Regions from separate parts of the Bacillus sp. z33 genome, predicted to be linked through region 1. Evidence: riboswitches for the same ligand, from Rfam matches in the RefSeq annotation. Region 1 holds a riboswitch; the other holds the start of a gene.
What was found. A riboswitch is a leader RNA that binds a small molecule or an ion and turns the genes downstream of it on or off. The one in region 1 is predicted to bind cobalamin.
Positions count from the first base shown of each region.

Region 2: linked by a shared signal. The riboswitch ahead of AC4G3L_RS14570 (ABC transporter substrate-binding protein) and the one ahead of AC4G3L_RS06685 (FecCD family ABC transporter permease) in region 1 are both predicted to bind cobalamin.

Region 1 is NZ_JBZFQN010000001.1:1,419,092-1,430,327, reverse strand. It holds gene metK (methionine adenosyltransferase) at 1-251, shown strand, start outside; gene asnB (asparagine synthase (glutamine-hydrolyzing)) at 663-2,558, shown strand; gene AC4G3L_RS06710 (C39 family peptidase) at 2,555-3,409, opposite strand; gene AC4G3L_RS06705 (gamma carbonic anhydrase) at 3,513-4,043, opposite strand; gene AC4G3L_RS06700 (alpha/beta hydrolase) at 4,154-4,957, shown strand; gene AC4G3L_RS06695 (tetraprenyl-beta-curcumene synthase family protein) at 4,980-6,062, shown strand; gene AC4G3L_RS06690 (LLM class flavin-dependent oxidoreductase) at 6,094-7,104, shown strand; cobalamin riboswitch at 7,142-7,283, shown strand; gene AC4G3L_RS06685 (FecCD family ABC transporter permease) at 7,463-8,515, shown strand; gene AC4G3L_RS06680 (ABC transporter ATP-binding protein) at 8,509-9,300, shown strand; gene mnmM (tRNA 5-(aminomethyl)-2-thiouridylate-methyltransferase MnmM) at 9,340-9,909, opposite strand; gene mnmL (tRNA modification radical SAM protein MnmL/YtqA) at 9,899-10,873, opposite strand; gene AC4G3L_RS06665 (YtzC family protein) at 11,055-11,236, shown strand, end outside.
Region 2 is NZ_JBZFQN010000003.1:576,685-590,179, reverse strand. It holds gene AC4G3L_RS14600 (hypothetical protein) at 1-112, shown strand, start outside; gene AC4G3L_RS14595 (enoyl-CoA hydratase/isomerase family protein) at 195-974, opposite strand; gene AC4G3L_RS14590 (SCP2 sterol-binding domain-containing protein) at 1,352-1,717, opposite strand; gene AC4G3L_RS14585 (acyl-CoA dehydrogenase family protein) at 1,831-3,048, opposite strand; gene AC4G3L_RS14580 (acyl-CoA dehydrogenase family protein) at 3,008-4,177, opposite strand; gene AC4G3L_RS14575 (TetR/AcrR family transcriptional regulator) at 4,210-4,815, opposite strand; gene AC4G3L_RS14570 (ABC transporter substrate-binding protein) at 4,977-5,939, opposite strand; cobalamin riboswitch at 6,058-6,251, opposite strand; gene AC4G3L_RS14565 (DUF6509 family protein) at 6,287-6,589, opposite strand; gene AC4G3L_RS14560 (polysaccharide deacetylase family protein) at 6,743-7,432, shown strand; gene AC4G3L_RS14555 (antibiotic biosynthesis monooxygenase family protein) at 7,597-7,929, opposite strand; gene AC4G3L_RS14550 (siderophore ABC transporter substrate-binding protein) at 7,997-9,034, opposite strand; gene AC4G3L_RS14545 (iron ABC transporter ATP-binding protein) at 9,410-10,174, opposite strand; gene AC4G3L_RS14540 (iron chelate uptake ABC transporter family permease subunit) at 10,171-11,127, opposite strand; gene AC4G3L_RS14535 (ABC transporter permease) at 11,114-12,070, opposite strand; gene AC4G3L_RS14530 (YeeE/YedE thiosulfate transporter family protein) at 12,454-13,495, shown strand, end outside.

The DNA.
Region 1 (11,236 bases):
TCGGTGTGGCAAAGCCGGTATCTATTTCAATAGATACTTTCGGTACTGGTAAAATTGATGAGGAAAGATTAATTGAATTAGTACGTGCTAACTTTGATCTGAGACCTGCTGGCATCATTAAAATGCTTGATTTAAGACGTCCAATTTATAAGCAAACAGCAGCTTATGGCCATTTTGGTCGCAATGATTTGGATCTTCCATGGGAGAGAACAGATAAAGTGGCGGTTTTACGTACTGGGGCTGGTTTATAAGAAGTAGAATGAAAGAGGTAATATAATACCTCTTTCAGACTGTAGACAAAATCCTTATTTTAGGGGACCTTGTCTGCAGTTTTTTTGTTTTTGCTATTCTCTCCTTTCCGATTCATGCTCTTTTCCGCGGGCATACTGAAGATAATAGGACAAATGAATTCATAATATGGCACCTATAGAGCCATTCTGAATTCATTTTGTCTACAATCCGTAAGAGGCATAAAAATGCCTCTTTTTTTTTTTGTCGAACAGTGGTAGAATTTAGGTGTGTTATATTTTGGAAATTTAGTGGTTATATTTTCTATAAGTATTTTTACCGATAGAACTGTTTATAACATACTGTCTTTTGATAGGATTTTATTGTCTGAAAAGTATGAACTATCTTTAAGTGAAATGAGTAGGTGAAAAGTAATGTGTGGATTTGTTGGATGTATGCATGATCGACTGCTGAAAAATCAGGATGCCGAACTATTAAAGAGTATGAATGATTTAATTACACATAGAGGACCGGATGATGAGGGCTTTTATATAGATGAACATATTCAGCTTGGATTTAGAAGGTTGAGTATTATTGATATTGAAAGTGGTCATCAGCCTTTAACGTATGAAAATGAACGCTATTGGATTATTTTTAATGGGGAAGTTTACAACTACCTGGAATTAAAAGAAGTTCTGGTAAAAGAAGGTATGAAATTTTCTACAAACTCAGATACTGAAGTAATCTTGGCAGCTTTTGTTCAATATGGAGAGAAGGCAGTCGAATTGCTTCGTGGGATGTTTGGATTTGTAATATGGGATAAACAGGAAAAATCTGTTTTTGGTGCTCGTGATCCATTTGGTATTAAACCATTTTTTTATTTTGAAGATGGGGAAAAAACATATTTTGCGTCAGAGAAAAAGAGTATATTGCATGCACTGGAAAACTCTGAATTAGATCCCGTGTCTTTACAACACTATCTTACCTATCAGTTTACTCCAGAACCGGCTACTATGACGAAGAATATAAAAAAATTGATGCCTGGACATTGCTTTACCAAGAGCATTGGCAAGCCAATGAAAATTCGTCAATATTGGAAAGCTGATTTTAAACCGGTTCACCGCAGTGAACAGGACTGGATAAAAGAGATTCAGGATGTTTTGTATGACAGTGTTAAAATGCATATGCGCAGTGATGTTCCAGTAGGTTCGTTTCTCTCTGGAGGAATTGATTCTACGATTATCGCTTCTATTGCAAAAGAATATCATCCTGGAATAAAAACATTCTCTGTTGGATTTGAACAAAATGGATTCAGTGAAATTGATGTGGCGAAAGAAACAGCTGATAAACTAGGGGTAGAAAATATCAGCTATATCATTACGCCAGAAGAATATATGAAAGAATTGCCAAACATTATGTGGCATATGGATGATCCATTGGCAGATCCCGCATGTGTTCCTTTATATTTTGTGGCAAGGGAAGCGCGTAAGCATGTAACAGTGGTTCTTTCAGGTGAAGGGGCAGATGAATTATTTGGGGGCTATAATATTTATCGTGAGCCTCAATCCCTGGCTATGTTTAATAAAATACCTGTGTTTATGAAAAAAGCACTTAAACAAATTGCAACCATGATGCCTGAAGGAGTAAAAGGCAAGAGCTTCATCGAGCGCGGCTGTACTCCACTAGAAGAGCGTTATTTGGGAAATGCCAAGATGTTTATGGAGGAAGAAAAGAAGAGACTTTATAAGCTTTATAAAGAAGGTCGGGACTATACGAGCATTACACATCCGTTTTATGCAGAAACATCCGATTATGATGATGTGAGCAGAATGCAGTATATTGATATTCATACGTGGCTGCGCGGAGACATATTATTGAAAGCAGATAAAATGACGATGGCTCATTCCCTGGAGCTTCGTGTCCCATTTCTTGATAAAAAAATATTTGAGGTAGCGTCAGGTATACCTACGGATTTAAAAACGGCGCATGGAACAACAAAATATATTCTTAGAAAAGCGGCAGAAGGAATTATTCCGGATCATGTGTTGAATCGTAAAAAACTAGGTTTCCCAGTACCTATTCGTCATTGGTTAAAAAATGAAATGTATGATTGGGCAATAAAAATCATTAATGAAAGCCAAACTGATCATTTGCTTGATAAGCAAGTGGTTATGAACCTAATGAACGATCATGTAACAGGCAGGGCTGATAATAGCCGGAAGTTATGGACCGTTTTAGTATTCATGATATGGTACTCGGTTTATGTCGAAGAAAAATATCCTTTTCAGGCTGAAGCTGAAAAGGATATGCTGAGAGAGCAGTTCATTTAATTTTTATAGGTTATGGCTTGTTTACCCATTTGCACCCACGCTTCTTCAAAATCAGCGGCGGGTGCTTTTTTATTTTTGATTCCGGTCAATGGGTCATTAAAATAGATAAAATCCTGATCAAATCCTGTCACTACAACCGAATGCTCTTTATATGTAATAGATATTTTTCCATTTGGTGTTGTCCAAGTATGGAAGTACGATGGGTCTAATTTTCGATAAGCCGTATTAATGATGACCCACACAGGTCGTTTAGTTGAGAGATATTTTTTGATTTGATTGAAATCACTATTGGTAAAATCAATTATATTGCCGGGCATATAACTTTCTGCCAGTTCTTTAATGGGGGTATGATACACTCCAAGCCCGGGTTTATTAGTGGAATACATATCTCCAATAAATCCATCATTGGGATCACCGTAATAAATTTGTCCGTTTATATTTTTCATTTTGGCAGGATTCTTTTTTATTTGCTTGGCAAGCGTTAGTTTTTCCGCATCCATACCGGCGTACTGAAGAAGCATGGCCAAGCTGGTTACTTCACAGCCTCTAGGAAGCTCAGGCAACTGTTTGACTATAGGTACATCAAGCAGCACCTTGGTTTTTATGGATGGATTAGATGCCGGCAAATGATCTTTGGTTTTAGAAACTGTGTAATTTACCGGTTTTATCACCATTTTATAAAGCTGATTTGCAAATGAGAAACTAGAGTTATAGCTTTTCCAGCCTGTATACAATAAAATAATCATTATGAGAAAACTGATCGAGATTGTTAAAGGGCGAACTCTGCGTAGGAGATAAACACCTGTTGAAACGAGAATAAACAACAAGAACATTAAAATGAAGAGATTCATTATTTTACTCCTGATATTAGATTAATAAAGATTCACCATTTATAGCTAAACAAATGAGGGAAAGGGTATACAGTAAAGAGTATACCCTTTTCAAAAACGATAATTAGTTATTCTGTTTTAAAGGTTGTATACTTGAATAGTAGCGGGCTTTTTGTGCATATTCTTTGTTGATTCTTTCCATGTCTTTACGATCTTTATCCGTTAATTCACGAATTACTTTAGCAGGGCGGCCAAAAGCGAGTGTGTTGGGAGGGATTTTTTTATCCTGAGATACTAAACTGCCAGCACCGATAAAGGCACCTTCTCCAATTTCTGCTCCGTCAAGGATAATGGAGCCCATCCCAATTAAAGCATTTTTCTTTACATGACAACTATGTAGAATCACTTGATGTCCGATTGTAACAAAATCTTCAAGTATTAATGGGTTGTTTGGACTCTGATGGAGAACTGAATTATCTTGAATATTCACATTTCTACCTATTATAACAGGCGCGACATCACCTCTGATAACCGTGTTAAACCAGACACTTGAATTTTCGCCAATTGTGACATCGCCGCTGACAATTACATGATCAGCTAAATAAGCAGATTGATCGATAGAAGGAATTTTATCTATATATTGATATAATTTCATTACATAACCTCCGCTTTCTACTGTAAAATAGATAGTTAATCAAAGTGTACATATAAAGCGAGGATGTGTAAATAAAATATAGCTAAACATCATACAGGAGGAGTTCATCTATGAAAAAGTGGGAAGCTGAGGGGAAAGCCTATGGTGTAATCGTTATTGTTCACGGTGCCATGGAGCATTCAGGGAGATATAAATGGTTAGTTGAGAGCTGGCTGGCGGAAGGATATCACGTAATTATTGGGGATTTACCGGGGCAAGGCATGACTTCACGTACAAACCGCGGTCATATTAATTCATTTGATGAGTATATTGAAGAGGTCGATTCATGGGTGAATGAAGCTTATACATTTGGTTTGCCGGTATTTATGCTGGGCCATAGTATGGGTGGACTAATTATTATTAATATGCTGCAACATAAGGAGTACAATTTAGCAGGTATAATTCTGTCTTCGCCTTGCTTTGGAACATTAATTCACCCTCCAAAATTTCTCGAAACTATGTCTCGTGTGTTAAATCTTGTTTATCCTACATATAAAAAACCATCAGGTCTAACGGTTCAGATGGCAACGAGAAATCCTGAGGTCATTGAGTTTGATTTAAATGATTCACTTTACGTTACAAGTGTATCTGTCAGGTGGTATCGTGAATTGGTAAAAGCTATGAAGGATGCCTTTGATTTTTACGAGGATTTCCCGGATATACCTGTTCTGGTCATGCAGGCAGGTGAAGACAAAATAGTGGACAAGGCTATGGTAAGAGAATGGTTTAACTATTTTCCGGCATCCGAAAAGCATTATAAAGAATGGCCGAAGTTATACCATGAAATATTTAATGAGCCAGAGAGAGAAGATGTATTTCTATATGCAAAGAGTTTTATTGAAGCACGTTTGCGAAATATAGGGTATATCGTTTAAGGTTTAAGGAGATGGAACATACATGAAGTTACCCCAAAGTGATATTGGCCTGGTCAAGGAAGTATACCAAGGTATATTTCCTGTTGTTCATCGTGAACTTATGGGTTGGCAGTCAAAAGCTGAAAAAATCCCCAATGAAGAGCTGCGTACTCAGGCCCTCGCCAGTATCGCTCATAAAACGTTTCATTGCGAGGGAGGATCTATATTAGCTCTCGCGGCAGGTTCAGGAAAAGAGGATGTCATCCGTTTTATTGTAGCATACCAAACCATCAGTGATTATCTTGATAATTTATGCGACCGCAGTACATCTCTTGACCCTGAAGATTTTGCTTTATTACATCAATCCATGAAGGATGCCCTAAATCCGGAGAGCTTGACAAGGAATTATTATGAACTTAGAGAAGATCAGGATGATGGAGGGTATTTAACAGATCTGGTACATACCTGTCAGTCTATTTTAACGAAATTGGAGCATTACAGGTATATAGAGCCATATTTAAAAAAACTTTGCACCTATTATTGTGATTTGCAAATACATAAGCATGTTAAGTGGGATGAACGGGTACATAGATTAGAAACCTGGTTTAATGAAAATAAACGGGACCTTCCAGAAGATTTATCATGGTATGAATTTAGTGCCTGTGCAGGATCAACGTTAGGAATCTTTTGTTTAGTTTCTTATGCATATCGTAAAGAGTTTACGGAACAACTGGCAGAGAATATATATGAGTCATATTTTCCATATGTTCAAGGATTGCATATTATGCTGGATTATTTCATTGATCAGGAGGAAGATCGTCTTGGTAATGATCTAAATTTCTGCTTTTATTATGAAACCGAAGAGCAAATGATTGAAAGGCTCTGTTATTTTGTTGAACAAGCCAGTGAGAATGTCACGAAAATACCGGACAGTAAGTTTCATAGGATGATTAATCAAGGGTTAATGGGTATTTATTTAGCCGATTCCAAGGTTAAAAGTCAGAAGGCGGTTAATCAGTACACGAAAAAACTATTGAAACTGGCCGGCAGATCAGCGTATTTCTTTTATTGGAACAGTAAGCTGTATCATGCATTTAAGAGGATGAAAAAAAAGAGTCGAGTATAGCATTAAAACGTTAGGGGATGGTACGGATGGGATAAAGTTAAGTATTCTAGACCAATCACCACGCTCTGTCGGAGAACCTTCGGAGCAGACGCTTGCTAATACAGTCAACTTGGCAAGATTGGCTGAGGAGTTGGGGTATTCAAGATTTTGGGTGAGTGAACACCATGATAGCCAAGGATTGGCTGGATCGTCACCTGAAGTTCTTGCCGCATGGATTGCTGCTCAAACAAATAAGGTAAGAGTCGGAACAGGCGGAGTGATGCTCACTCATTACAGTGCTTATAAAGTGGCTGAAAATTTCAGGGTATTGTCCGGCTTAGCTCCAGGAAGAATAGATTTGGGTATTGGCAGAGCTCCTGGTGGGATGCCGAGAGCAACACAAGCATTACAGGAAGGCAGAGTACGTGATCTTCATCGGTTTCCTGAACAGGTGGATGAATTAACTTGGTATTTATATGATCACCTGCCTGAGTCACATCCTCTTTATGGATTATCTGCCACTCCTGTTATTCAAGATCCTCCGGAAATGTGGATGCTAGGGTCAAGTTCATCAAGTGCTGCTCTTGCCGCATATAAAGGCTTGCCTTATAATTTTGCCCTGTTTATTAACAGTGAATATGCTGAAGAAAATATGAAGCATTATTATGATACTTTTCGTCCATCTGATTTAAGACAGAGGCCATTGGGCATGGTTACCGTATTTACAGTATGTGCCGATACAGATGAAGAAGCAGAATATCTGGCTGGATCTTTGGATTTATCCTTACTATTTCTTTCACAGGGAATTATACGGGAAGGAACACCGCATCCGAAAGAAATCCATGAAATGGCTTTGTCTCAATTTGAAATGGCACGTATCGATTACAATAGAAGAAAAATGATCATTGGATCTCCGAAGACGGTTTTGCGAAAAATCGAAGAGCTTAGAAAACGGTTTAACGCGAATGAGATTATGCTCGTGACGATTACCCATTCATATGAGGCAAAAGTAAAATCTTTTGAATTAATTGCCAAAGAAGCTGGCTTATACAGGGACAATTGAAATTGCCAATAGTCAATCCTTCTATTATTATGAGAATAAAATTATATACTTTAAAAGTGCCTCGAGTCACGAGGATAAAAGGGAAAACGGTTCAAGACCGTTGCAGCCCCCGCTACTGTAATTACTAAATCAGGTTGATTAGTAAAAGCCAGGAAACCTGCTTTTAAAGTTTCAGTACTTATTTTTCGGTGGGAAAAGTAGGCTTATTGCATTCACAATGATAAAAAAGTGAATCCTTAGCTCAATACCTCCAGAGCTAAGGATTTTTTGTTTTAAAGTTATTTATCCGATTTTGAAAAAGTGTAAGAATAATCCGAGGTTCGCTGCCATTGGAGTAAAGAGGAATTGAAGTTTACAAATGAAAAATAAAAAAATAACAACCGGTATTTATGCAGTAAGTGTCCTTTTTATGCTGTTCGCTGCATTGCTCGGCCTGTTTATAGGCAGTGTGGACATGTCGATTAAGGATATTCTTGGAATCCTCTTAAAAAACATGACAGGTCAGGAATCCTTCTATACAGGACCCAAAAATATCGAAATGATTATTTGGAATATCCGCTTACCGCGGGTGTTGATTGCTTTATTTGTTGGAGCGGCACTCGCACTGGCCGGAGCTGCTTTCCAGGGGCTTCTGCAAAACCCGCTCGCTGATCCATATACTATTGGTGTTTCATCCGGCGCATCGGTTGGTGCAGTGGTTGTCCTATTTTTTAACATTGAAATAGCACTTTTTGGTTCTTTTACCTTACCGCTTGTTGCAATCTTATTCAGTTTTATAGCCTTGCTGATTGTGTTTGGTATCACAAAGGCGGCGAGTGTGACCTACGCAAATGAAACCATTATTCTTGCGGGAATTATTATGAATTCATTTATTGGAGCGGTAGTCTCTCTTATCATTGCCCTCTCATCAGGAGATCAGATGAGAGAAGTATTAAACTGGCTTATGGGCAGTGTTGCCATGAAAAACTGGGGACACTTCAGTATACTGATTCCTTTCTTTGTTATAGGGGCATCTATCATTATGTATCATTATCGAGAACTAAATGGGTTGGCACTTGGTGATCAATCTGCTCAATACAGTGGGATTAATGTAAAACGAAAAAAAATCATGATTATTATAGGTGCTGGCCTATTAACAGGAGCGGCAGTTGCCGTTTCAGGAGCAATCGGCTTTGTGGGATTGGTCATTCCTCATCTGGTTCGCCTTATATCCGGCGCTGATCACAGGCATCTACTGCCTTTATCCATGATTATCGGTGGTGGGTATCTGGTATTGGCTGACATGATTGCACGTATCATAATCAATCCCCAGGAGTTGCCAATAGGTGTGATTACAGCCTTAATTGGTGCACCTGTATTTACCATTTTACTGATTAAAGAACGGATAAAGAGAAGGAATATGACATGTTAAATGTAGAAAACCTCAGTGCAGGCTATCATAAAAATAAACGAGTTCTTCAGGATTTTTCTTTAAAGGTAGAAAGAGGAGAATTTTTTGCACTTCTTGGACCAAATGGAAGCGGAAAGACGACACTGATTAAGAGTATATTGGGGAAAATGGAATATAAAGAGGGAACCACAACAATTCAAGGTAGAAAAACATCATCCTATAAAGCTGGAGAATTAGCTAAAATAGCCGCAGTGCTAAGCCAGGAACATGTAGTGAGTTTGGATTTTACGGTGGAAGAAATTGTTTTACTGGGCCGATATCCATATCAGGGGAAAGGGTTCTTTAATCATTATCAATCTGAGGATTACTCTATTGTAGATAAGTGCCTTGCCCAGACAGACGCGCTGAAATTCAAACATGACTACTTTTCGTCATTGAGTGGCGGAGAGAAACAACGTGTTCTTTTAGCAAAAGCGTTAGCCCAGCAGCCCAAGCTCCTGTTTCTTGATGAACCTACGAATCATCTGGATGTAAAGCATACTATTGAATTATTGAATTTACTAAAGAGACTTCAGGTTGAGGAAGGACTGACGATTGTTGCCATCCTGCACGATTTAAATATGGCGGCTTTGTATGCAGATAGATGTGTATTGCTTAAAAATGGAAGGAAAGTGGCGGACGGAGGAATAGAATTACTCTTTGATGAAGCGTTGCTTTCATCTGTATATGAGGTAGAATTGGTGAGTCGCCCTCATCCAATCGCCGGAAAACCGCAAATCTTTTTTACTCCTGAGATCTATAAATGATTCTACAAAAAAGTGTGAGCTCTCGCAGCTCACACTTTTTTATCGTTTTTCGATGGCGATGATAAATGGCGGGTTGTTTTTTTGATTCATAAATCGGTATTCCAGCACATGTGCAGTATCCTGTGGAAGCTCTGTAACAAATTTAATTAATTCGTCACGCTCAATATCTCCACCCGGATGACCATGATAAATAACAAGGACAATAATACCCTCCGGTTCCATGACTTCGAGCAATTGAGTGACAGCCTGGATAGTCGTAGGTGCCGTGGTGATAATTTCTTTGTCACCGCCTGGCAAGTAGCCTAGATTAAAGATGGCACCTGTCACAGGCTTATCAGGTTGTTGGATAAATTCCTGTAAGCGTTCATGGCCAGCGTGAATCAATGTTACCTGATCCTGAAGCTCGTTTGTAATCAGCCTCTCGTTTGTTTTAAGCAAGGCAGACTGTTGAATGTCAAAGCTGTATACATGTCCATCTGGACCAGTTAAATTTGCTAAAAAAATGGTATCATGTCCATTGCCCATTGTACAATCAATGGCAATATCACCTGGTTTAACTGCTTTTTCCAGTAGAATTCTTGCAAAGGGGAGAATACGATCAAGCTTCATATGTCACAACAGCCTTATTAGGTATATAGAACTTTCCTTGATAGCTATTACGGCGTTTCAATTCAGCATCAATGGCATTCAACACTTCCCATTTATTAACGCTCCACATCGGTCCAACCATTAAATCAATCGGTCCATCACCTGTAATACGATGGATAATCATCTCAGGAGGAAGAATTTCCAACTGATCACAGACAAGTTTGACATAATCATCGAATGATAAAAATTCAAGCATTCCTTTTTCATATTGTTTTACCATCGGAGTACCTTTTAACAGATGCAATAAGTGGATTTTAATCCCCTGAACATCAAGTTTAGCTACTTCTTTAGCTGTCTCCATCATCATTTCAGGAGTCTCAAGCGGTAAGCCATTTATAATATGGCTGCAAATGCGTATACCGTGTTTGCGGAGCTTGTTTACACCTTCTACATATGTTTGATAATCATGTGCACGGTTAATGATATTAGCCGTTTTTTCATGAACAGTTTGCAGGCCAAGCTCAACCCATAGGTATGTTCGTTCATTTAATTCTGCGAGATATTCTACGACATCATCAGGAAGACAATCCGGTCGAGTGGCAATGGATAAACCCACCACACCTTCCTCATTCATAACGGTTTCGAATTTCTCCCGTAATACTGGGGCGGGAGCATGGGTATTTGTATAAGCCTGGAAGTAGGCCATGTACTTGCCATCTTTCCATTTTTGATGCATTTTTGCTTTTATATCGGCAAATTGTTTTTGCAAATCCTCGGCACGATTACCGGCAAAATCACCGGATCCTGCTGCACTGCAGAAGGTACACCCGCCAAATGCTACTGTACCGTCACGGTTTGGGCAATCAAATCCACCATCAAGAGCAACTTTAAATACTTTGTGGCCAAAATGATTGCGAAGATGATAATTCCATGTATGATAGCGTTTATCATCACTTGCATATTGAAAAGGGTTAACCTGACTCATTACAAAACCCCCTGTTTAGATTTCAAGAACATAAACTCCATTTTACCATGCTGATGTATACTTTCCAATTGACTATTATTAGCAGCTATTAAAATCACTAATCTTTTTAATTTCAAAGGGGCATAATGGATAATGGATGAGCTTTTGTAAACCAATCCAATGAAAAAAGGAGAGGGTATCTTTGGCTACACGAAAATCTATGGGTGAGTGTATGGAACGATGTGCTAATGCAATTGAATTCGCAGAAGAGCAATACAAGGAGTCTGCAAAACAGGAGCATTACAATGAAGCAGGATATACCGAGGCATTGGTCAGATTGGAAAACTCATTTAATGAGTTAGAGGCTATGGACGCCAGTGCAAA
Region 2 (13,495 bases), on a different contig from region 1:
CGAGGATGATATGTGGAATGTATACGCAGGCTTAAACCTGGATGGAACGTTCCCATCATATAATGAAGCAAAATCTTATTTAATGGAAGAAGGATTCCATAAACATAAGTAACCTAAAAGCCCATTGGTACTCCATATCCAATGGGCTTTAAATTTACCTGGTGAACTGTCTCATTCCGTCGGTCTTCCGTTGATTATTTACCGGTAAACTCTGCCTTTCTTTTCATAGAAAAGGCACTAATCCCCTCCATTGCATCTTCTGATTGGGCTATTTTTAACATATTATCCAATTCAATAGAAATCCCGTCCTCCAAGGAAACATCAGTACCTCTCATGACTGAATCTATGATGCCTTGAAGCGCAAGTGGCGGCCCATCAGCCAATCGGGTAGCAATTGCTAAGGTTTCATACTTCAGCATTTTTGCAGGCACAACTTTATTAATCAACCCGTATTCCAGTGCTTTGATTGCTGATATTTTTTCCCCGCTTAACATTAATTCAAGCGCCCGCCTACGGCCAATCAATCTTGGCAGCCTTTGGGTCCCTCCATAACCTGGCATAATTCCAAGTTTTATTTCAGGTAATGCAAACTCCGCTGTGTCCGCAGCTATAACCAGGTGGCAGGCCATTTGCAGTTCATTTCCTCCGCCGAGCGCACATCCATTTATACTTGCGATAACGGGTTTTGGGAAGAACTCTATCCGATTGAATAAGTCATGCATACCTTGAATCGTTGCCCTTGCTTTTTCCGGCTCCGCCAAATCAGCAAATTCATTCACATCAGCTCCAGCCGAAAAAGATTTTTCTCCTGCTCCGGTTAAAATAATCGCTCTTATTTCGTTGGAGTTCTCTATATCGTCTAAATAGGAGCCAATTTCATATAATGTATCTCTGCTCAATGTATTTAGGGGAGGGCGATTAATCGTAAGGATCGCAATCTTTTCGTTTACTTCTAATACACAATTTTTTCCCACTTAACCCGCCTCCTATCTTTTATAATGGCGATTTCCTGCTTTTGAGCAATCCACTCCAGCCTTTCGTCTCGGATCTAGCTTCCGTGGCTAAAAGCTCAGGACATAAGCATAGCCTCTCCGGGGGAAGAACATCCCCTACGAGCCTCTGTCTTATACTCCTCGCTTTTAAGCAAGCCACTTCAGCTTTTCGAGCAATCTAGCTTCAGGGCCTAACCAACCGCTCGAGTCATAAGGGTAGACACTGCGGAGGCCTACACGACGTAGGTCACAAAGACGTTGCCACACGATGTGGCGTTCTTAGTCTTTGTTCCTTAAATTCACTCCCTACGCGCCTCCCTCTTATGCTTTTCGGGCCTGCCCAGTCGCCTCAGCTTTTCTTATAAATATTCCTTCACGTTATATTGTTTTAATATTCCTTCTAGTTTGATGGCTTTGCCGATGTCGCCTTTGATTTTTAGTTTGCCGGACATGAAGGCTACTGTGCCGCTTAATTTGCCGACAAGGAATTGTCTGAAGTTTTCAACGGACATGATAAGTGTGCAATCTGCAGATATTTCTTCTCCTTCTACGACTTCTGCCTGACCATCATGAATATTGAGCTGGTAGATTCCTTCTTCGGAACCGGTAATCGTAAACTGATAACGGGTGGTAATCCCTTGTAGTGGCTGTGGATTACTTTGAAATGCCTCCTCAATTTTTGCAAAGGACTCCGCTAATGTATATTCTTCAATCGCTTTTCCCATTTAAAAATCCTCCTTTTATTTATACCTTTTAAATATTTGAATTATCAGTTTTTAAAACAAATTACTTCAGATGCTTTTCTTTTCACCACCTCCTGACATGATTAATAAATTCATCACACGCGAATCCCATATGGATCATAAAGATGACGCGCAATGATTAATTGCTGAATTTGATTGGTCCCTTCAAAAATGTCATAGATTTTTGCATCACGATACAATTTCTCAACAAGATGACCTTCTAAACCATATGGTCCAAGAATTTCCTGACATGCCGAAGTGACTTCCAATGCAATCTTACCTCCGTAGGCCTTACACATGGCCGCTTCTTTTGCATTTGGTTTTCCTAAATCCGCTTTCCAGGCAGCTTCCCAAGTTAACAGACGTGCCCCTAGTATTTTCTGCTGCATTTCTGCCAATAGCCTCAGGGCTTGTTGATAATGGTTGCCGTGCTGAGGATATTCTTTTTTTACAAAATCCAATGTATATTCGTAGGCGGCTCTTCCGATTCCCGTAGCCATGGCTGCTATGATGGGTCTTGTGCTGTCGAACGTTTTCATAGCAACCCTGAATCCACCTGATCCATTCCCTTTATTGCTATAAGCCTCTTCTCCGCCCAGTAAATTTTCATACGGGACAAAACAATCCTCAAAAACAAGTTCTGCTGTTTCCGAAGCACGAAGCCCCATTTTCTCTGCCAGCCTTGAACAAGAAAAGCCCGGTGTACCTTTTTCTATGACAAAAGCCCGGTGCCCGGCTCTTCCCAGATTGCGATCTACCGTAGCAAATACAACAACCCAAGAAGCTCTTTTCCCATTGGTAATGAATATTTTCTGTCCATTTATGACATAACCGCCATCTACTTTAACAGCTGTCGTCTGTAAACCAGATACATCTGAGCCTGCCTCCGGCTCAGTCAAGGCATATGCTCCCCATCTTGGTTCTTCATCTCTTGAAAAAATGGATAAAAATCGTTCCTTTTGTTCAGGTGTGCCACTATGCTGAACAGGAGGTCCGCCAAGCCCCGGACCCGGAAGTGTTAAAGCAACTGCACAATCTCCCCAGCCCAGCTCCTCTGAAGCAATTACTCCCAAACGATTCCCCTGGCGCTCCTTCACTTTTCTAGAGTCTTTATTCGTTTTCACCTCGTTTGACTTCCCAAATGAAGATGTACTGAGTGTAATTCCGAGTTGATTTACTTTGTTTAGCCAATCATCAGGCACTTTCTTTAATTGGTCAGCAATCATGGATACGGATCGTATTTCGTTTTCTGCAAACCAATGAACCATCTCTTTAACTTGGCTTTGATGTGGCGTCAACTCGTAAGTGATCATTGCTCACCCCCCTCTCCGAACTATGAATGATCCAGTTTCCTGCCCTGATTTCTAAATCTCCTTCTTGCTCAAACCAGCCAATTTGTGCCTGACCATCCCGCATCCATTTTTCCACGGGATGTTCCTGAACATATCCATGTCCTCCGAGGAGCTGTACGCTCGAGTCTGTTACATATCGAAGCGATTGATGGGCTCTGTTAAGTGCCTGAATACTATGAAAAACGGCATTTGACTCTCCTTCATCAATTTGTTTTGCTGCATGTAAAACAAGATGCCTGGCTATCCCTGTCTGAATCGCCATTTGGGCAACAGTAAAAGAAACACCCTGGAACTTCGCAATTTCAGTACCAAATGCCTTTCTCTGGGAGGTGTATTCCACTGTATAGTTAAGAGCAGCTGCCATAACGCCAATTTCTTTCGCAGCCTCTAATGTACGGATGCGGCTTAATGAATCTTTCAACCATATTTCTGCTTCTGAACCGCTTGCCATAATCGCCATATTGGTAGCAGTTACTTCACTGAAGTGGATTCGAGCGAAACCAGCACTCAATAAGCCTAAGCGATAATCACCCTCTATTACTTTCCAAGAATGATTAATTCGGTCTAAAAAGAGCAACACTGCTTCACCATTTGTATCAATACCGGCTATTAAAAGGTATTCAGCCGTTCTGGCATTTTTCAATGGGCTCGTTTCTCCGTCAATAATATATCCATTATCCGTTTTCCTGATTTCCAACTTTTGCTGATTTGGATACACAAGGGCCACTGTTGGATAATTTCCAGATGCACATTGAGCTTGATAAGAAGAAAATAGATGATGTTCTTCTCTTAACCTAAAAAACGAAGCTCCCTCTCCTGCACCTGGTAGACCCTGAATTGTATTAAGGTCACCATAAGTAAGCGCCTCGGCAATTTGAACCTGGGAAACGAGCGGCAGTTCCAATCCTCCAAATGATTCGGGCAATTCCAGATTTAATAATCCAAGATCACGCAATTGCCTTATAATCTCCTCACTAACACCTTGATTTTTTTCTATTTGTCTGGCATGTGGACGAATTTTATGTAATGCAAAATCCTTTGCCACATTAACAAATGCCTGTTCTTCCTCACTTGGTAAAAATGATACCAACTTTCTCCCTCCTTCATATCTATACAACTGGTTTAATAGATTGAAAGATTGCTAAATGAGTTCATTACCAGCCGGTTTAATAATCTTGCCAGATATTCTACATCTATCTTTTGATGATTTGGCTCCCTGAATTTTTGAATAACCACTTCATTAATTGCGCCAACCATTGCCTGGGATATAATTCGAATTTCCTCTTCATTCATATTCTCCGGAAACTCCTGATAAGCAAAAATAAAGATGAGATCTCCAAAACTCTTAAGTGCTTCTCGTCTGACCACTTCTACCTCCTGAGATATCCCAACCGATTCAAGCAAAATAAAATTGGCAACAGCCTTATTGGTAAAACAAAGTTCCAAGTAGCGCAATATACCTGCGTACGCTTTATAACCAGTTCTAGGTTCATTAAAAGCAGAAAGTTTAATCTCTTCCGCAATGTCTCCAATCAAGCTTTCACATAAAGCAACAATCAAAGTCTCTTTATTGCCGAATTGTTGGTAAAACGTCGTTTTTGAGACACGCGCATATTCCACGATATCCAGAACTGATGTGTTTTTATAGCCTCTAGTAGTGAATAATTGCAGGGCTGCATATAGCATTTTATCCCTTGCTGCAGTCGGCAGATCATTTACAAATAACATGCTTATCCTTCCAATCCCATGTGTGAGTACGAATACGTATTAGTATCATCTTACGTTCGCAAAAGGAAAATATCAATATTATTATTAGAATATTTAAAATATTTAATTCGACAAAAAAAGCCTCCCCGTATTAGTCCGGTTCAGCTCTTAAATAGTACTATTTATTTAAAAATATTAGGATAGATTTTTTCAGATAACAGTTGTAAACCTTCCGTTAAACGTGGTCCTGGGCGTGACACAGTATCGTTATTTACATCATAAATCTGCTTATCTTTAACAGCAGGTACTTCAGACCAGGCCTTTCTTCCATATATCTGTTCTTCAGGATTTTCAATATAATAACCATATGTAGTAATAATTACATCAGGCTCGCGCTCAATAACTTGTTCTTCACTCATCGTAACCCATCCTTTTTGATCGGCGGCAATATTTTCTGCCTGAATGATTTCAAGCATATCTCCCATAAAGGTTCCGCTGCCTGCCGTATATAAATCTGGAGAGGAGGATACTTCAATCCACACTTTCTTTTTATCTTTTATATTGCTGGCCTTCTCTTTAATGTCTGCTACTGCTTTCTTCATATCATCAATAATTTTTTCACCCTTTTCGGATGTCCCTGTAGCCTTCGCAATTAACTCAATTGTCCCATATGCTTCTTCAAATGAATTCGCATCTGGAACAATAATTACATTAATACCAACTGCTTTAAATTGCTTGATTGTATCCTTGGCATTATTAAAATGGCTTGCTGAAAGCAAAACTAAATCAGGATTTAATTCCAAAACTTTTTCTACATTGATTTCTAAACCGCCAACTTTAGGTTTGTCAGCAGCCTCTGTCGGAAAATTACAGTAATCAGATACAGCCACAATTTTCTCACCCAGGCCAAGTGCATAGGCAGTTTCAGTATTGCTTGGCAATAAAGATACGATGCTTTCAGGTTGTTCCTCAATCTTAATTATTTCGCCCGACCCATCCTTCAGCTCAATTGGAAAAGCCGCGGATGCGGATTCAGAAACCTCTTTTTTCTGAGTTGAGTCATCATTAGCCGATGAACATCCAAATAAAAAAATGGACAATAGTAACGTTAAAACAAATAAAAATGAATAGTTTTGCTTTTTCAACACTGTTATTCCCCCATACTTTTAAATAATAAAAAAACCTTAGCTCGAAAAAAAGCTAAGGCAGATACCCATACTAATGCAAGAGGCTCGGGCTGCCCTACTCTTCCCTCCGAAAAATAGTACATGCAATGAAAGAGCAGGTCTCCTGGCTTAACGCATCAATTTACTCTGATTTACCTTCCTATGCTCAAAAAACGAGCCAGTGGTTTACAAACCATTTCATCCGCGCATACAGTAGCGGGGGCTGCACCGGAATTACACCGGTTTCCCTATTATCCTTATGAATAAGGCACTCTTGCATTATTCTATGTTCATAATTCTTATACTATCTGTAATTTATGACTTCTTCAATCTTCTTCATATTCTACGTCAGTATGTTCTTTACAGAATTGTAACACCATAGATAACTCATCATCCTCAAGCTCAAAATCGAGAACGCTTTGTGTTTCACTTTCTATGAATTCATACTTTGAAATTTGATCCTTATTTTCATCAATTACATATATAACACGTAACTGTAGACCTTTTTCAGTATAAAGCTCATCATCCTCGGGAACAGCAATTTCCAGTAAATATTCGTATCTTTCCCCGGAAAGAATACCAAATGGGTCTTCTAGTTTTTCCACTGTATAACTTTGTATCTCTATCATGTTTATCAACCTTTCTGAAATGCCTATGTATTATTATACATGTTCCTTTTCGATATTAAACATTTTACCTTATTATTCAACTTCTTTTAAGAATATATTTTAGTCGGTAATCGAAAACTATAATAAAATCATTTTCTAACAGAGGAGTTTATTATGCGTATTTTATCTGTTATCACTTTGCTCATTTTCCAACTTTTCATACCAGTAGAATCATTTGCTAAAACAGCCTACCTCAGTTTCGATGATGGACCATCTAATTGTACACAGGATATATTGGATATCCTTAAAAATCAGGATGTCAAAGCAACCTTTTTTGTAACAGGAACAGCAAGTCCGGGACATATGTATTTGTATAAGGAGATTGTTAAAGATGGCCATGCCCTTGGGCTACATTCCTACTCACACGATTATTCTAAAATTTACCGATCTGCAGATTCATTTTTCAAAGATATTAATCAACTTGAAGAATTCTTAAAAAAAGAAGTAGGCGAAAGCCCAAAAATTTTACGGTTTCCTGGTGGTTCCAATAATTATGTCGCTAAACAATATGCCGGTACTAATTTAATGAATCAATTAAAAACTGAGGTAGTAAAGAGAGGATATAAATACTATGATTGGAATTGTGATGCAAATGATGGACTGAACCCTCCCATTCCAGAAAAAAAATTACTTACATTAATTATGCAAGGGGTGGATGAAAAAGATTCTCTATATATTCTCTTACACGATTTTAACGGCAATACTACAATCGTAGATGGACTGCCCGAAATTATTCGCAGACTGAAGCATAAAGGCTATGAATTCAAAATAATGGATGAGTCAACCCCAACTTTAGTCTTTTAATTTCCAGCAATTCTAAGGATCCTTACATATAAAACTTCTAGTATATTGACTGACAGGTATAAATAAGCATGTATTCTGGAAGAGTTTCTTGTTTCAAAAATTAAGGGAAATTCACTTTATAAAAAACGCCCTTTCTTTCAAGGGGCGTTTTGTTGTCATTATTCTTATTCAACTACGAAATAATTTCCATGCTCACTATTAATCACGTATTCAGGTTGGGGTGGTTTCCCACCATGCTCTTTGATTTTCGCTTTATGTCCCGCAATATGCTCAGGGCTCTTCTCCCATGCTTTCCACGCATCCTCAGATTCCCACCGAATGATCATAATTATTTCTTCTTCTCCGCGTGTTGTTTTTTTCATTAAAAGCTCCCTGCCTAGAAAGCCTTCGCGTTGTTCTATCAAGGACGGTCCCTGATCTGGCTTCTTTTTGAAGCGTGCCAGTATCTTATCTGAGTTCCCCTCTGTTACTATCCACTTACGAATCTGAACATACATACTTTACTCGCTCCTTTTTATGAAAGGAGCATGTCCTTTTTAAGACATGCTCCTTAATTGATAAAGATTATTTTAATTCGTTTAAGATTTCATCTAGTTTTTCTACTTCAGTTGTTACACCGTTACTTGAGAAGTACCAGTTCACACCGTCTAAGTAGACGATCTTGCCGTCTTTATAAGCACGAGTTTGTTTGATAATATCATTTTCAACATCTTTTTTAATTGTTTCAACATCAGAAGCAGTACGGTCAATGATTAATAATACTTCTGGGTTTACAGATAGGATTGACTCATATGAGAAGTCAGAACCGTGAGATGATGCTTCAATATCAGTTGTCGCCGGTTTGAAGCCAAAGTCATTGTAAACATATGCGAAACGGGAATCTTCACCATTATCGAAACCAGAGATTTTCTTGTCATTATACATAGCTACCAGTGCATTGTCATAACCAGCTGCTTTTTCTTTTACTGCATCAACTTTCTCTTGTAATGACGCTTTTAACTCTTTACCTTTTTCTTCTTTATCGAAAATTTTAGCTGCTAAATCGACTGTTTCATTTACAGCTTCTATGTAATTCTCGTTATCAGAACCGATGAAGATTACATTCGGTGTAATTTCTTTTAATTCTTCATAGAATGGTGTTTGACGGCCAGAGATGAAAATAACATCCGGCTCAGCAGCTGCTACTGCTTCAAAATCGATTTGCTTTAATGTACCAACATCAGCAACACCGTCAGTAACATATTTTTCTTTTAAATGTTCAGGCATATTCCCTTTACCGCCGCCAGCTGCTACTCCTACGATTCCTTCAACACCCATTGCATCTAGTGTATCTAAGAAACCATAATCAAGTGTAACAATTCGTTCAGGCATTTTATCTAATTTTACATCTTCAAATGTAGTTGTCGTACCTTTTTCTTCATCTTCACGAGAATCTGTTAAGGAAGATACTGTCATTGGATATTTAGAACTTTCAGTAGTTCCTTTTTCTTCTGTTTTTGTTTTCTCAGAAGATCCTCCAGTTGTTGACTCATCACCTGAGTTACAAGCTGTTAACACTAATGTTAAAGCAGCCATTGCAGTTAATACTTTCCACTTCTTCATCCTTTGTTTTCCTCCTAGGTATCCTGTTTAATTGAAAACGATTATCATTTTCAATTGATATTATCATTTTAAAGGAAAATCACAAATTATGTCAACACTTTTAAATTTTCTGATAAACCTTTTTATTACTTGCTTTGCCAAATAGTATCCTATTTTAGGATCTCCCAACTTGCAGGTTTACCTCTCTTTTTGTGCGATACCTTAGTAAAGTCTCTATTCCCTTTTTCTTAAAGAAATATATTTCCATATAACAAAGGACTTCAAAATACGTTACTATTTTGAAGTCCTTTGCATAATTTTATGTTAGATTTTTTAAAATATAGCGTCTGCTTGCTGATTGCTCCAGAAATAGATAAGCACAGCTTTTTGCAGATCTTAATGAGAATTAAAGTAAACGCAAATACGGCAACCATCTTGCTCCTGTACAGGAATATGCATATCATACACATCACGCAAGGATTCTGAGTTAATAATCTCATGCGCTGGGCCATCCTTTACAAGTCGTCCATCCTTTAACGCCACGATACGATCAGAGTATACGGAAGCAAAATTTATATCATGCAATACAATGACAACGGTTTTCCCTAACTCATCTACTAGCTTACGCAGGATTTTCATAATTTGTACAGAGTGTTTCATATCCAGATTATTTAATGGCTCATCTAATAAAATATATTCCGTATCTTGAGCAATCACCATAGAAATAAAAGCCCGTTGTTTTTGACCGCCTGATAACTCATCCAACAACTTATCTTGCATTTCTGTTAAATTCAAATACTCCAGGGCTTGGTCTACAATTCTTTCATCCTCTGCACTCAGCCGTCCTTTTGAATAGGGGTAGCGTCCAAAGGAAACAAGTTCGCGAACAGTTAAACGAATATTCAAGTGATTGGCCTGTCTTAATATAGCCACACGCTTCGCAAAAGTATCCGATTTCATTTTCTTAACGTCCGTTTGATCTAAAAATACTTCACCTGTATCAGCATCTAAGAGACGGCTCACCATGGATAATAACGTCGATTTACCGGCACCGTTTGGACCAATAAAAGATGTGATGGCTTTTGGCTGGATTTGCAATGTTACATTTTCAATGACAGATTTCTTCCCAAAGCTTTTAGAAAGCCCTTTAATTTCAATCATCCTGCTTTCCTACTTTCCTTCAGTAATAAGTATATAAAGTAAATCCCACCGACAAAGTTAATTACGACACTTATGGTTGTATTCAATTGGAAAACATGCTGCACCATGAATTGTCCGCCTACCAGCGCAATGATACTGATTAAGCTCGCCCCAATAATTAATATGGAATGTTTATATGTAGCCAAATATTGATAAGCTAAATTTGCTACAATTAACCCTAAAAATGTCACTGGACCAACTAGCGCAGTTGAAGTAGCGATTAAAACAGACGATAAAATCAGAACTTTCAGCACAATTTTATCATAGGCTACACCTAGATTAATCGCATTATCACGCCCTAAAGATACTACGTCTAAATCACGTAATAATCGATAGCCGTAAATAAAGGCTGCACCTAAAATGACAATTGAAATAAGCAATAATTCAGTCTTCACATTCATAAAGCTTGCAAACAAACGAGCTTGCAGACTTTCATATTCTACAGGATCGATGATAACTTGCATAAAGGTGACCAAACTTCCAAGTAATGTTCCAATAATCATACCTGCCAATAACAGAAGGAAAATCGGATATTTATCTGCCCGGAATAAAAAACGATACAAAATCAGTGCGAAAACTACCATCGCAATGATTGCTACACCAAAATTTAAGTACCGGCTTACAACAAAGATAGAAGCCGAACCTGCCGTAAAGTAAATCACCGTTTGTACGACTTCATACATGGAGTCAATTCCCATAACAGAAGGCGTTAATAGACGGTTATGTGTAATCGTCTGAAAAATCACAGTTGCATACGCAATTGCCGTACCGGTTATAACCATTGCAGCTAAGCGTTCCACACGCTTAGGAAAGGCGTAACTAAAACCGCCTTGAATATTATAAAAGGCAAATAACGCCATACAAACTATTGCAATAACAGCCAAAATAATTAGCTTTACACTATTTTTTCGCATATGCTTTCCCCCTAAACAACATGATTAAGAAGATCGCACTGCCAATTACAGCGACTGTTGTATTTACCGGTATCTCATATGGATGCACAATTAATCGGCTTAGGATATCACATGCCAATAAGAATGCCGCTCCCATGAAAATCGTATGAGGAATTGTTTTACGTAAATTATCTCCTAGATACAAGGAAACGAGATTCGGTACAATTAATCCTAAAAACGGTATCATTCCTACTGTTAAAACAACTGTTGTAGAAATGAGCGCTACGATAACAAGACCGATATTTAACACTGTACGATAACTTAAACCTAAGTTTTTGGCAAAATCCTCGCCCATACCTGCTACAGTAAATTTGTTAGCGTAAATATAAGCAATAAGTATCGCTGGTACTGCTACATACAGTAATTCATAGCGTCCAGAAACGACTAATGTAAAACTTCCTAAGAAGAATGACTCTACATTTTGCAAAACATCTGCCTCATATCCTAAAAACGTCGACATAGCACCAATAATATTACCGTACATAATCCCGATAAGAGGTACAAATATAACATCTTTGAATTTTATACGTTCAAGCAGCTGCATAAAGACAAATGTTCCAATTAAGGCGAATGCAAAACTAAATAAAATTTGGCCCATATAGGACATGCCTGTAAAGAATATCATTGAAACAATGACACCTAATTTGGCCGCATCTAGTGTACCTGCCGTTGTCGGTGATACGAACTTATTTCGGCTTAAACTTTGCATAATTAAGCCCGCAATTCCCATTCCTGCACCAGCTAAAATAATAGCCATTAACCTTGGCAACCGACTCATCAAGAAAATTTGCGTCTTATCTGAATTCCATTCAAGCAGATCGCTCGGTTTAATATCAATAGCCCCTATAAATAGCGAGATAAAGGAAAGGATAACAGTTGCTAATACTAATATCCATAGTCTCATTTGCAATCCCCGTCAAATTGGTTTCTCAACAACATTAAATGATAATGATAATCACTATTGAGTCGTCTTTCATTATAGACAATGAAAATAGTAAAATCAACAACTACCGATAGTCATTATCAGTTATTAGTTTAAAAATTAGGAAAATAATAATGTGGTATTTTACTAAAATCAAAACCTTAAATTAGGCTGCCTATGGGCTGTGATGAATTAGCCACTGAAAGTTTTTTATTCACATCCTCATAAAATATATCTAACTGTTTAAATAACATTTTATTTAAACCACTACTTTAGAATCATTTTTGCATTAACAGGCATTAAATCATAGTAAACTTATATGTTTTATTATAATATAATCCTATCCAATTATCGGGAGGTTCAACATGATTCAAATCATTAGTTATGGTCTTATCGTCGGACTTTTATTAGGGTTCGTTTTACAAAGAGGTCGGTTTTGTGTAGTCGGAGCATACCGTGACCTACTCCTCGCTAGGGACGGGCGCATGTTTCTTGCGACCATGATTGTCATTGCCATTCAGGCTATTGGCGTATATACTCTCGCAGCTAACGGAGTCATTACCATTCAAGCAGATGCTTTTCCCTGGTTAGGGACTATCGTCGGCGGATTCATCTTTGGAATTGGTATGGTTCTTGCCGGAGGATGTGCCACTGGTACATGGTATCGTGCTGGCGAGGGTTTAATAGGGAGCTGGATCGCATTAGGCGGTTATGCACTTGGTGCAGCAATGACTAAGTTTGGCTTACTAAGTACAGTGGGAGGAAATGTACTTTCCTACAGAACAAGCGATACGTATATCCATGAGACATTTAACCTATCTCCATGGGTACTAGTTATCACTTTCGCCTTACTCATAGGTGTTTTGGTATACCGTAACTTAAAGCAGCCTAAATTACCTTCTTTTAAAATGAAACAACAGAAAACAGGGTTTGCTCATATTTTATTTGAGAAACGCTGGCATCCATTCGTAACAGCACTGCTAGTGGGTTTAATCGCTATACTCGCATGGCCGTTAAGCGAAGCAACGGGGAGAATGGCTGGTCTTGGAATTACAACCCCAACTGCACAGTTATTAACTTTCTTTGTTAATGGTGATACATCACTATTAAACTGGGGAGTTTTCCTAGTTCTTGGTATTGGGATTGGATCCTATATTGCCGCTCGCGGCAGCAATGAATTCAAATGGCGACTACCCGATAAAAGAACACTTGCATATAATGCAAGCGGAGGACTGATCATGGGCTTTGGTGCATCGCTTGCTGGAGGTTGCACAATCGGAAATGGGTTAGTAAACACAGCTCTATTTACTTGGCAAGGATGGGTTGCCGTTGTTTTCTTCTTATTAGGAACATGGACAGCGACTTACTTTACTATTATCCGAAAACAAAAAAACCAAAAAGTAGGAG